DNA from 3 places in the Rhizobium sp. IY2 genome. Region 2 is predicted to be linked to each of the others. Evidence: riboswitches for the same ligand, from Rfam matches in the RefSeq annotation. Region 2 holds a riboswitch; each other region holds the start of a gene.
What was found. Region 2 has a riboswitch for thiamine pyrophosphate ahead of thiM (hydroxyethylthiazole kinase). Riboswitches for the same ligand answer to the same signal wherever they lie in the genome.

Region 1 (3,268 bases), on a different contig from region 2:
CTTTCGGCAGCAGGCCGAAGCCGAACCAGAGGACGACGAGGGGCGCGATCGCCACCAGCGGCAGGGTCTGGCTGGCGATGAAGATCGGCAGCAATGCCCGGCGCATGAAGGGCACGAAATCCATGAGGATGGAGGCTGCGAAGGCGAAAGCAAGCGACAGCGCGAAACCTCCAAGCGTCGCGCCGAGCGTCGGCCAGGTGTTTGATATCAGCGCCTCGCGGTTCAGCCAGCCCTGGATGACGATGCGCGACGGCGCCGGCAGGATGGAGGGCTTGATCCCGGAAAGATCGACATAGAGTTCCCATGCCGCCAAAAAGGCGCAGCCGGCGAGCAGGGCAGGTATGCCCCGGTAGACAGCGGCGCGGAGCGCGGTAAGGCGCGAACCCAGTGGTGGTAGCGGTGTCATCGGCGTTCGATTTCAGGCTTTCGTCGGGCACTGCATAATTCCTTAAATCGGAATCGATTTAAGGATAAAATTATGCAGCAATTTAAAGTGTTACAGCGTCCTTTGCGCGTCTGAAAAGACGCGCGGCGCTGTATTGGCTGACACCGTGATATCGAGGGTCACATGCCCCTCGGGGTCGCCGAAGCGATAGAAGGCCTCACGAATGGTTGCGAAGACGGCGCCGGCATCGCCAGAAAGCCTGGTGCAGAAATTCTTGGCGCGGTCGAAAGTGCCGGAGCGTTTGAGAAAGTCGATGCAGCCATAGATCTCGTCCATATGGGTGCCGGTTCCCATGACGTAGAGCGAGAATTGGGCAGCGGTCGGCTGTCCGGTCTCGGCGGTGATTTCAACGGCGGCAAGGGCGGCCGCTATACGGTCAGCAAGCGGCTCTGCCTGGCCGGAGGAGGGGTTGACGCCGCAGATGGCCTCGTCGGGCTCACCGGGGCAGCCGCGTGACACGGCGGCGGACAGCACGCAATGTTCGCCGGTCTTTGCGGCGGTGACGAAAAGATCGTGCATGGCGGCGAAAAGAATGTCAGGCGGGCCGACCAGCAGCGTAGAGATGTCATCGGTCTCGATGCGCAGCCGGTCGCGATAGGGATCGAGCGCCTTGACGGCATCGAGAATGATGCCGACGAAATCGCCGGACATCGGATAGAGTGACACTTGTGCGCCTGAAAACATCTGAACCTCGCTCCGCTGGCATTACCCAGATCAGCTTTGAAGGGTCCAGAGGCTTGCACCTCACATCTCAGCCCCGGCAATACAGAGCTCCCCCGTTAATGGCGCGGAAACTATCACCGGGGTTTTCTCCCCGCAACTGCAAAGTTGCGAACCCGTCCATGCGGTCGGGATGAGCCTGCCATGCCCGGTATCGCCTGATATGCCTTACTGTTGAGAACACCCGGACGGAGGTCCTGCCCGGGTGTCCCTCGAGGTTCCGTACCTGCCGGGAACGGAACCGGAGCTTGCTGCCTCAGGCGGCGATGTCGGCATAGGGGCAATCGCTGCGGGCAGTGACGAGCGCCCGTGTCCACCATTCCAGCCTTGCCATCATCCGGTCGAGCAGACGCATCGCGTCGGTGGGATTGTCGAGCCGTCCCTCGGTGTCGAAGCGGTTCCAAGGTGCTGTAAAGCTCACCGAATCGCGGATCGTGACCGCGTGGAGTTCGGCAAAGACGAGGCGCAGCTGTTCGACGGCGCGCAGGCCGCCCGATATGCCGCCATAGGAAACGAAGGCGACAGGTTTGCCCTGCCAGGGCTCGAAGAAGAAATCGATGATCGACTTCAGCGAGGCCGTGAAGCTGTGATTGTATTCCGGGGTGACGATGATGAAGGCGTCGGCCATACCAAGCCGCCCGGCGAGCCTGTCGATTTCGGGGTGTGCCATGTCACGGCTTACCGGCAGCGCGAAATCGAGCGGGTCGATGATGTCGATATCAAATTGCGGGAAGCGGACGAGCTCCTGCGTCAGCCATTTGACCACCCGGTCGCAGATGCGGCCCTCTCTCGTGCTGCCATAGATGACCGCCAGCCTGGTGGGTGTTTTCATGCGTTGCTCCTTGTCGCGATTGGACTTTACGATTATCGAAGCACGGGTTATAAAACCTCAACTAATATTGAGGTCAAGAGCCGATGGATACGATTCCTGCAACGCCGCTCGGCAGACTTCTGACGGTTGGCGAAGTGGCGGAGCGCAGCGGCCTTGCCGTCTCGGCGCTGCATTTCTACGAGACCAAGGGGCTGATCTCGAGCATCCGGTCCCGCGGCAACCAGCGGCGATACGGTCGTGACGTGCTGCGCCGGCTTGGCATCATCAAGGTGGCGCAGCGTGTCGGCATTCCGCTTTCGGAAATCCAGGCGGCGTTCGAGTCGCTGCCGCAGGGACGCACGCCCACCGTCGCCGACTGGCAGGTACTGTCGGCGCGCTGGAAGGATGATCTCGACGCGCGAATCAGGCGGCTGAGCCTGCTGCGCGACCGTCTGACCGGCTGCATCGGCTGCGGCTGCCTGTCGATCGAAAGCTGTCCGTTGCGCAATCCCTGCGATCGGCTCGGCAAAGAGGGGTCGGGTGCGCGGCTTCTGGAGACAGAGAGCTAGAGCCCTTCCCCAGAGGGGGGACTTGGCTGTGTCTCCCGGGAAAGATCGGTACCTGCCTTTCTTTCGGTCGGCGCGCTCATATGTTAAGGGCGAGTGACGCAACCGGCGGCACTGTCCGCGAGGAGGACGGCTTCGTGTTTCATCCCAGACTGTTCGAAAATCGCAATGTCGTCGTGACCGGCGCCGGCCGCGGCATCGGCCTCGAAGTGGCCCGGCAGTTCCTGGACTGCGGCGCAAAAGTGATCGTCCATACCGGGCGCAAGCCGGGACGCGAGCTGCCGGATTTCCTGCTGACGGCTGAATCCGAAAGACGGGCGCTGCTGCTGCACGCCGATTTCTCGGCGGCCGGTGGGGCGGCGCAATTTGCCGAAGACGTTCTCGCCTTCTTCGACAGGGTGCATGTGCTGGTGAACAATGCCGGCACCATGCTTGGCCGGTTTCCCGCGGCCACGCTCACCGACGCAGAATATGAGGCGATCGTGCGGCTCAACCAGACATCGGTGGTGGCGCTGACACGTGCACTGTTGCCGGCATTAAAGGCGGCTGAAGGCGCCGCTGTCGTCAACACGGTTTCGATTTCGGCGCTGACCGGCGGCAGCCCCGGTTCCTCGATCTATTCGGCCTCGAAAGCCTTCGTTGCGACCTATTCCAAGGCGCTTGCCCGTGAGCTCGCACCGGATGGAATCCGGGTCAATTGCGTGTCACCGGGAACGATCGAGACGG
Region 2 (3,268 bases):
ATTCGGCTACTTCGCGGCAATGGATTGAAGTTCGTCGAGGGCCGGTTGCAGCCCTTTCAGCGAGAAACGGATATTGACGTCCTGGCCGTTCATCAGCCGCACCAACCCTTCGGCGGTCGAGCCCTTCTTGAGCGCCGTCGCCGTCTTCGTATCCAGCGCCAGCTGCGCCCAGCATCCGGCCTGGTTGCAATTGCGGTAGTCAAGTTTCGCAACGGGCTTGCCGTCGGCCTTGATCGACAGGCCCGAGGGCAGGAAGACGTTGAGCGGCAGCAGAGCGGTCAGCGTCAGCCCCGGCTTGCCTTTCTCGCCCTTGCCCTTCTCGCCCCCGCCCTTCTCGCCCTTGCCTTGGGACCCGGCCGGCGCAGCTGCGATCGCCAGCGTCAGGACATTGACGTTCTCGCCATCTTTGGCGACTTGCGCGATCTGGGCGACTTCGCAGGCCTCGGTGCCTTCAGAACCCGAGCAGCGATAATACCAGTCGTCGAATTTCTGGGATTTTATCGGCGGCGCCTGCACCTGCCCCGCTCCCTGATCGGCAGGAACAGCAGATTGCGAAAAAGAAGGATTCGCCCAAGCGATGAATATCAGAACGGAGGCGACTGTCTGGAGGCCCCACTTCATATCGGCTTTCAAAAATTTTCTCATTGAAAATACAACTTCAGGAAGATTTTATTGGCGTGTAAAGTCATATCGCTACAATCCATCGTTTGGTCAACCTAAGCGTGTCAGCACGGTAAAGTTTCCGTTAGATATTTACTTCGCGTTCTGGGAGTTTGATTCCACGCCCTGGGAGAGGCTTACCGCAACGAAATCGCCACCAAATCTCGACAGCCGGAATAAAACTGAATGGCGAGGCGATGAGACGACACGCAACTTACGCGAAGCTGTTCTCGTGCTCGGCTACATTGAAAAATTCCATCGATGAACGGATAGGATGAATAACTTCGCGCTATTCCAAATGCAGAAAAGTCTTGGGAAGATGAACTTCATTCTTTCAAAGAAAAGACTGCTTTCCCGCATCAGCACCCTCACCAATGCTGGCAGCCAACCCCTCACAAAGACGAAGATGTATTTTAGAAATTGATTGCACCCACGGTTGCTGCGGTTATTCCTTTTGAAAAAGGAGAGGATAGCCGCATGGCGAAAAGGCAAGGACTCGGCCAACCCGGAAGAGAACCGGCAGACGACTTTCGGGAAAACCTGGTCAAGACCCGAATCGGCGGCGATCTCTCGTCCTTCATGAAAGGCGATCCCGACCCATAAATCATCCATAGCCATCGCGCGCCGCGTCGGTCGCATGATTGTCATTTTCGAGGTGACATCAGCCCCGTTCTCTGCGAAAAGAAACGCGATGAGAGACAGGGGCGTTCGTCGACAGACGGGCTGAGAAGCACCCTTCGAACCTGAACCGGATAATGCCGGCGGAGGGAGTCGCTCGGGGTCGCGGCATCGCCCGCACGAACCGCCCCGTGGCCGCCCCCGCCTGAAAGGGGCCATATGCAGACCAAGACCACACCCGGAGCGATGCTGAAGGCGATGCGCGAGAAGCCGCCGCTCGTTCAGTGCATCACCAATTACGTCGCCATGAACATCGCCGCAAATGTTCTGCTTGCCGCGGGCGCCTCGCCCGCCATGGTGCATGCCGCGGAAGAAGCCGGCGAATTCGCCGGGATCGCCAGTGCGCTGACCATCAATATCGGCACGCTGTCGACGCAATGGATCGACGGCATGCAGGCGGCGGCGAAGACGGCGGCCTCGGCCGGCAAGCCCTGGGTGCTCGACCCGGTCGCCCATTATGCAACGGCCTTCCGCCGCAACGCCGTCGCCGATCTCCTGGCGCTGCATCCGACCATCATCCGCGGCAACGCTTCCGAAATCATCGCGCTGGCCGGTGGAGAGAGCCGCGGCCAGGGCGTCGACAGCCGCGACCCGGTCGAGCAGGCGGAAGGTTCGGGGCGATGGCTCGCCGAGCGTCAGCGGGCGGTCGTCGCCGTGACCGGCGCCGTGGATTTCGTCACCGACGGCGAGCGGGCCGTGCGCATCGAAGGCGGATCGGCCTTGATGCCGCAAGTCACCGCGCTCGGCTGCTCGCTCACCTGCCTCGTCGGCGCCTTTGCGGCAACGGCGCCCGAGGACATTTTCGGCGCCACGGTCGCCGCCCTTTCGACCTTCGCCATCGCCGGCGAAGACGCGACACTCGGCGCCGCCGGCCCCGGCTCCTTCTCCTGGCGCTTCCTCGATGCGCTGGCAGCGCTCGACGCCGAAACGCTTGACGCCAGGGCGAGGATATCGGCGGCATGAAGGCTTTCGACCTTTCGCTCTATCTCGTCCTCGACCCCGATCTCTGCGCGGGGATCGGCATGGTGGAAACGGCGCGCCTTGCCGTTGCCGGCGGCGCGACGATGGTGCAACTGCGTGACAAACATGCCGGCACCGCCGGGATGATCGAGACCGGTCGCGCCTTGAAACAGGCGCTTGTCGGGACCGGCGCCCTGCTCGTCGTCAACGACGATGTCGAGGCGGCAATCGCCATCGGCGCCGACGGTCTGCATATCGGCCAGGAGGATATGGACGCGCGCACGGCGCGGACGATGATCGGCCCTGCCATGATCCTTGGCCTCTCGGTCGAGACCGCGGCGCTTGCCGCCGCCGTCGATCCGGATCTGGTCGATTATACCGGCGTCGGGCCGGTGTTTGCGACGCCGACCAAGGCCGATCACAAGCAGCCGATCGGTTTTGACGGTCTTGCCACGCTGGTAAAGGCCTCGCCGGTGCCGTCGGTTGCGATCGGCGGCCTCAAGGCGGATCATGTCGCCCAAGTATTTGCTGCGGGCGCCAAGGGCCTTGCCGTCGTCTCCGCCATCTGCGGTACGCCGGATCCCGAAGCGGCCACGCGCCGCATCGCCGCAGAAATTCGAAAGGCCCGCGCATGATCCGCAACGTTCTCTCCATCGCCGGCTCCGATCCCTCGGGCGGCGCCGGCATCCAGGCCGATCTCAAGGCCTTTTCCGCCCGCGGCGTCTACGGCATGGCGGTGCTGACCGCGCTGACGGCGCAGAACACCCAAGGCGTCAGCGGCGTGCATCTGGTGCCGCCGCAATTCGTCGCCGACCAGATCAATGCCGTCTTTGCCGATGTGCGCGTCGATGCCGTCAAGATCGGCATGATCGCCAATGCCGGCATCGCCGATGCCGTTGCCGGTGCACTGACTGACCACCGCGACATTCCGATCGTCATCGACCCGGTGATGATCGCCAAGGGTGGCGCC
Region 3 (3,268 bases), 270 kb from region 2:
GGCTGGTGCTCACGGCAAGGCTGCACAAGCGGCGATCCGCATAATCCTGCGAATGGCGAAACTGCAGGGCGCCACACAATTGATGGATGTCTCACAGGTCCACGTCGACGGCTGCATTTACACCGGACCGGGCTCGCTTTTGTTTGCCGAAAAACTGCGGGACCTGGGCGGGTGTGTTGTGGTGCCGACAACGCTCAACTCGATTTCGGTCGATCATCGACGCTGGCGCTCGCAAGGTATTGATCCCGTTCTTGGCGAGCCGGCCAGTCAGTTGGGTGACGTCTATGTCGAGATGGGGGCGCGGCCGACCTTCACCTGCGCGCCTTATCTGCTCGAGACGGCTCCCAAGATCGGCGAGCAGGTGGCCTGGGCAGAATCGAATGCCGTCATCTACGCCAACAGCGTTCTTGGTGCGCGGACAATGAAATATCCGGACTTTCTCGACATTTGCATCGCACTAACCGGCCGCGCGCCGCTGGCAGGCCCACACATCGACATCAATCGCAAAGCCGGGTTGGTCGTCAGTGTCGCTAATATCGAAAACATCGACGATAGCTTCTATCCGCTGCTCGGTTATCACATTGGTGCGCTGGCATCGAACCTTATCCCTGTCGTCTCCGGTCTTGATCAGGCCGGCCCAACCAATGACGATCTCAAGGCCTTCGGCGCCGCGTTTGCGACCGTTTCCAGTGCACCGATGTTTCACATCGTGGGGGTGACGCCCGAGGCAAAGACGCTGGATGCCGTTGTCCCCTCAGACATCAGCGTCCCTTCGATCGATCTTCGGCTCGAGGAACTCGCGTCGAGTTGGGAGGAACTCAACAGCGCCGACGACGAGCGCGTCGATCTCGTCTCGCTCGGCAATCCGCATTTCTCGATCAGCGAAATCGAGAGGCTCGCGTCCCTGTGCAGCGGTCGAAAGAAGCACGTGGATGTGGCGATGGTGGTTACCTGCGGACGCGCAACGCACGATAAGGCCAACGAAGCCGGGCTGATAGCGGCCCTCGAACGCTTCGGGGTGGAGTTCGTGACGGACACATGCTGGTGCATGATCACTGATCCGATTATTCCCACCCTTGCGAAAACCATACTGACGAACTCGGGCAAATATGCCCATTACGGGCCGGGGATAACCGGTCGGCGCTTTTACTTCGGCGGCATTGCCGCATGCGTTGCGGCTGCATGTAGTGGGGTATATAGCAAGGCGGCACCCACCTGGCTGAGGCAGGCCTAGCACTGCCACCACGAGTTGCGCAGACTTGCGTAACGAGACGGTTGCTGCCCGGGCTGCCGTTGGTGAAATAATCGATGAACGACTACAAGCTGCTTCGAACGTTCCTGCTGGCCGCGGAGAAGCGGACCTTCGCGCAGGTCGCGCGCGAACTCGATATGACGCCCGCAGCCGTCACCCGGGTGATTGCGGCCCTGGAAGAAGATCTGGGCGTGCAACTCTTCGTGCGGACCACGCGCCAAGTGTCGCTGACGACCGATGGCGCGATCTTCGCCGACCAGATTGGGTGGCTGGTCGCTCGATCCCGTTCAAGGCGAGAATTTGGAAGTTCCGCGCTATCCTTCTTCCACATTCAATCATCTGCCCGGCTTCCACATCAAAACACGCCCAAGAGCCGGACGACGGAGGTCCACGGTTGACACGAACTCAGCCCAGGACATAGTCTTTGCGACATTCACCAGGGGAGTCCCGGCAAGGGGCTGAGATACTGCTGGACAATATGGCTTTGCCTGTTGTGGCGCAGTGACCCGTTGAACCTGATCCAGTTCATACTGGCGTAGGGACGGTGCAAGCGCTCGAAGGCTTCGGATTCCCGCGTGGATTCCATGCCGGCGTCTTTCCATCATTCCGGCTGATTGACTGGGTCTCCAATTGCAACTTGGAGCCTCAAACCATGACCATTGCCGCAACGAACCTCACACCCACCGTCACCACCGGCCCGCTGCCGGCATCGAGGAAAGTCTACATCCCCGGAGATATACACTCCGACATCCGCGTGCCGATGCGCGAAATCAGCGTCCATCCGACATCGGGCGAGCCGCCTGTCGTCGTTTACGATTGCTCTGGCCCCTATACTGTCGAGGGCGCCGATATCCGCATCGAGCAGGGTCTGTCACAGTTCCGTCGCGGCTGGGTGCTCGCCCGCGGCGATGTCGAGGCCTATGAAGGCCGCCATGTGCGTCCCGAAGATAACGGCTTTGTCAGCGGCGAGCGGCTGACACCGGAATTTCCGGCCAAGCGCCAGCCGCTGCGGGCGAGGGGAGACAATGCCGTGACCCAACTCGCCTATGCACGCGCCGGCATCATCACCCCGGAAATGGAGTTCATCGCCATCCGCGAAAATCTCGGCCGCAAGGCACAGGCGGACGCCATCAGCCGCGATGGCGAAAGCTTCGGCGCCCATATTCCCGATCATGTGAGCCCGGAATTCGTCCGCCAGGAGGTCGCCGCCGGCCGGGCGATCATTCCTGCCAACATCAATCACCCGGAAAGCGAGCCGATGATCATCGGCCGGAACTTCCTGGTGAAGATCAATGCCAATATCGGCAATTCCGCCGTCACCTCCTCCATGGCGGAGGAAGTGGAGAAGATGGTCTGGGCGATCCGCTGGGGTGCCGACACGGTCATGGACCTGTCGACCGGCCGCAACATCCACAATATCCGCGAATGGATCATCCGCAATTCGCCGGTACCGATCGGCACCGTGCCGCTCTACCAGGCACTCGAAAAAGTGAACGGCATTGCCGAGGACCTCACCTGGGAGGTCTATCGCGATACGCTGATCGAACAGGCAGAACAGGGCGTCGATTACTTCACCATCCATGCGGGCGTGCGGCTCGCCCATATCCCGCTGACCGTCAATCGCGTCACCGGCATCGTTTCCCGCGGCGGCTCGATCATGGCCAAGTGGTGTCTGCACCACCACAGGGAGAGTTTTCTTTACGAGCATTTCGAGGAGATCTGCGACATCTGCCGCGCTTACGACGTTTCCTTCTCGCTCGGTGATGGCCTGCGGCCAGGCTCGATCGCTGATGCCAACGATGCGGCGCAGTTCGCAGAACTGGAAACGCTCGGCGCGTTAACGAAAATCGCCTGGGCGAAGGATTGCCAGGTGATGATCGAAGGTCCCGGCCATGTGCCGATGCACAAGATCAAGGAAAACATGGACAAGCAGCTCGCGGTCTGCGGCGAGGCGCCTTTTTATACGCTCGGACCGCTAACCACCGATATCGCGCCGGGCTATGACCACATCACGTC

Region 1: linked by a shared signal. The riboswitch ahead of ACMUVN_RS17715 (YkoF family thiamine/hydroxymethylpyrimidine-binding protein) and the one ahead of thiM (hydroxyethylthiazole kinase) in region 2 are both predicted to bind thiamine pyrophosphate.
Region 3: linked by a shared signal. The riboswitch ahead of thiC (phosphomethylpyrimidine synthase ThiC) and the one ahead of thiM (hydroxyethylthiazole kinase) in region 2 are both predicted to bind thiamine pyrophosphate.

The regions. Positions count from the first base shown of each region.
Region 1 is NZ_JBLKNU010000004.1:402,553-405,820, forward strand. It holds gene ACMUVN_RS17710 (ABC transporter permease) at 1-406, opposite strand, end outside; gene ACMUVN_RS17715 (YkoF family thiamine/hydroxymethylpyrimidine-binding protein) at 497-1,129, opposite strand; TPP riboswitch at 1,120-1,233, opposite strand; gene ACMUVN_RS17720 (NADPH-dependent FMN reductase) at 1,422-1,997, opposite strand; gene soxR (redox-sensitive transcriptional activator SoxR) at 2,081-2,545, shown strand; gene ACMUVN_RS17730 (SDR family NAD(P)-dependent oxidoreductase) at 2,626-3,268, shown strand, end outside.
Region 2 is NZ_JBLKNU010000002.1:702,406-705,673, reverse strand. It holds gene ACMUVN_RS11990 (invasion associated locus B family protein) at 7-645, opposite strand; gene ACMUVN_RS11985 (hypothetical protein) at 901-1,278, opposite strand; TPP riboswitch at 1,351-1,447, shown strand; gene thiM (hydroxyethylthiazole kinase) at 1,498-2,301, shown strand; gene thiE (thiamine phosphate synthase) at 2,298-2,933, shown strand; gene thiD (bifunctional hydroxymethylpyrimidine kinase/phosphomethylpyrimidine kinase) at 2,930-3,268, shown strand, end outside.
Region 3 is NZ_JBLKNU010000002.1:428,484-431,751, forward strand. It holds gene ACMUVN_RS10720 (aconitase X) at 1-1,234, shown strand, start outside; partial or broken gene ACMUVN_RS10725 (LysR family transcriptional regulator) at 1,309-1,515, shown strand; TPP riboswitch at 1,681-1,812, shown strand; gene thiC (phosphomethylpyrimidine synthase ThiC) at 1,905-3,268, shown strand, end outside.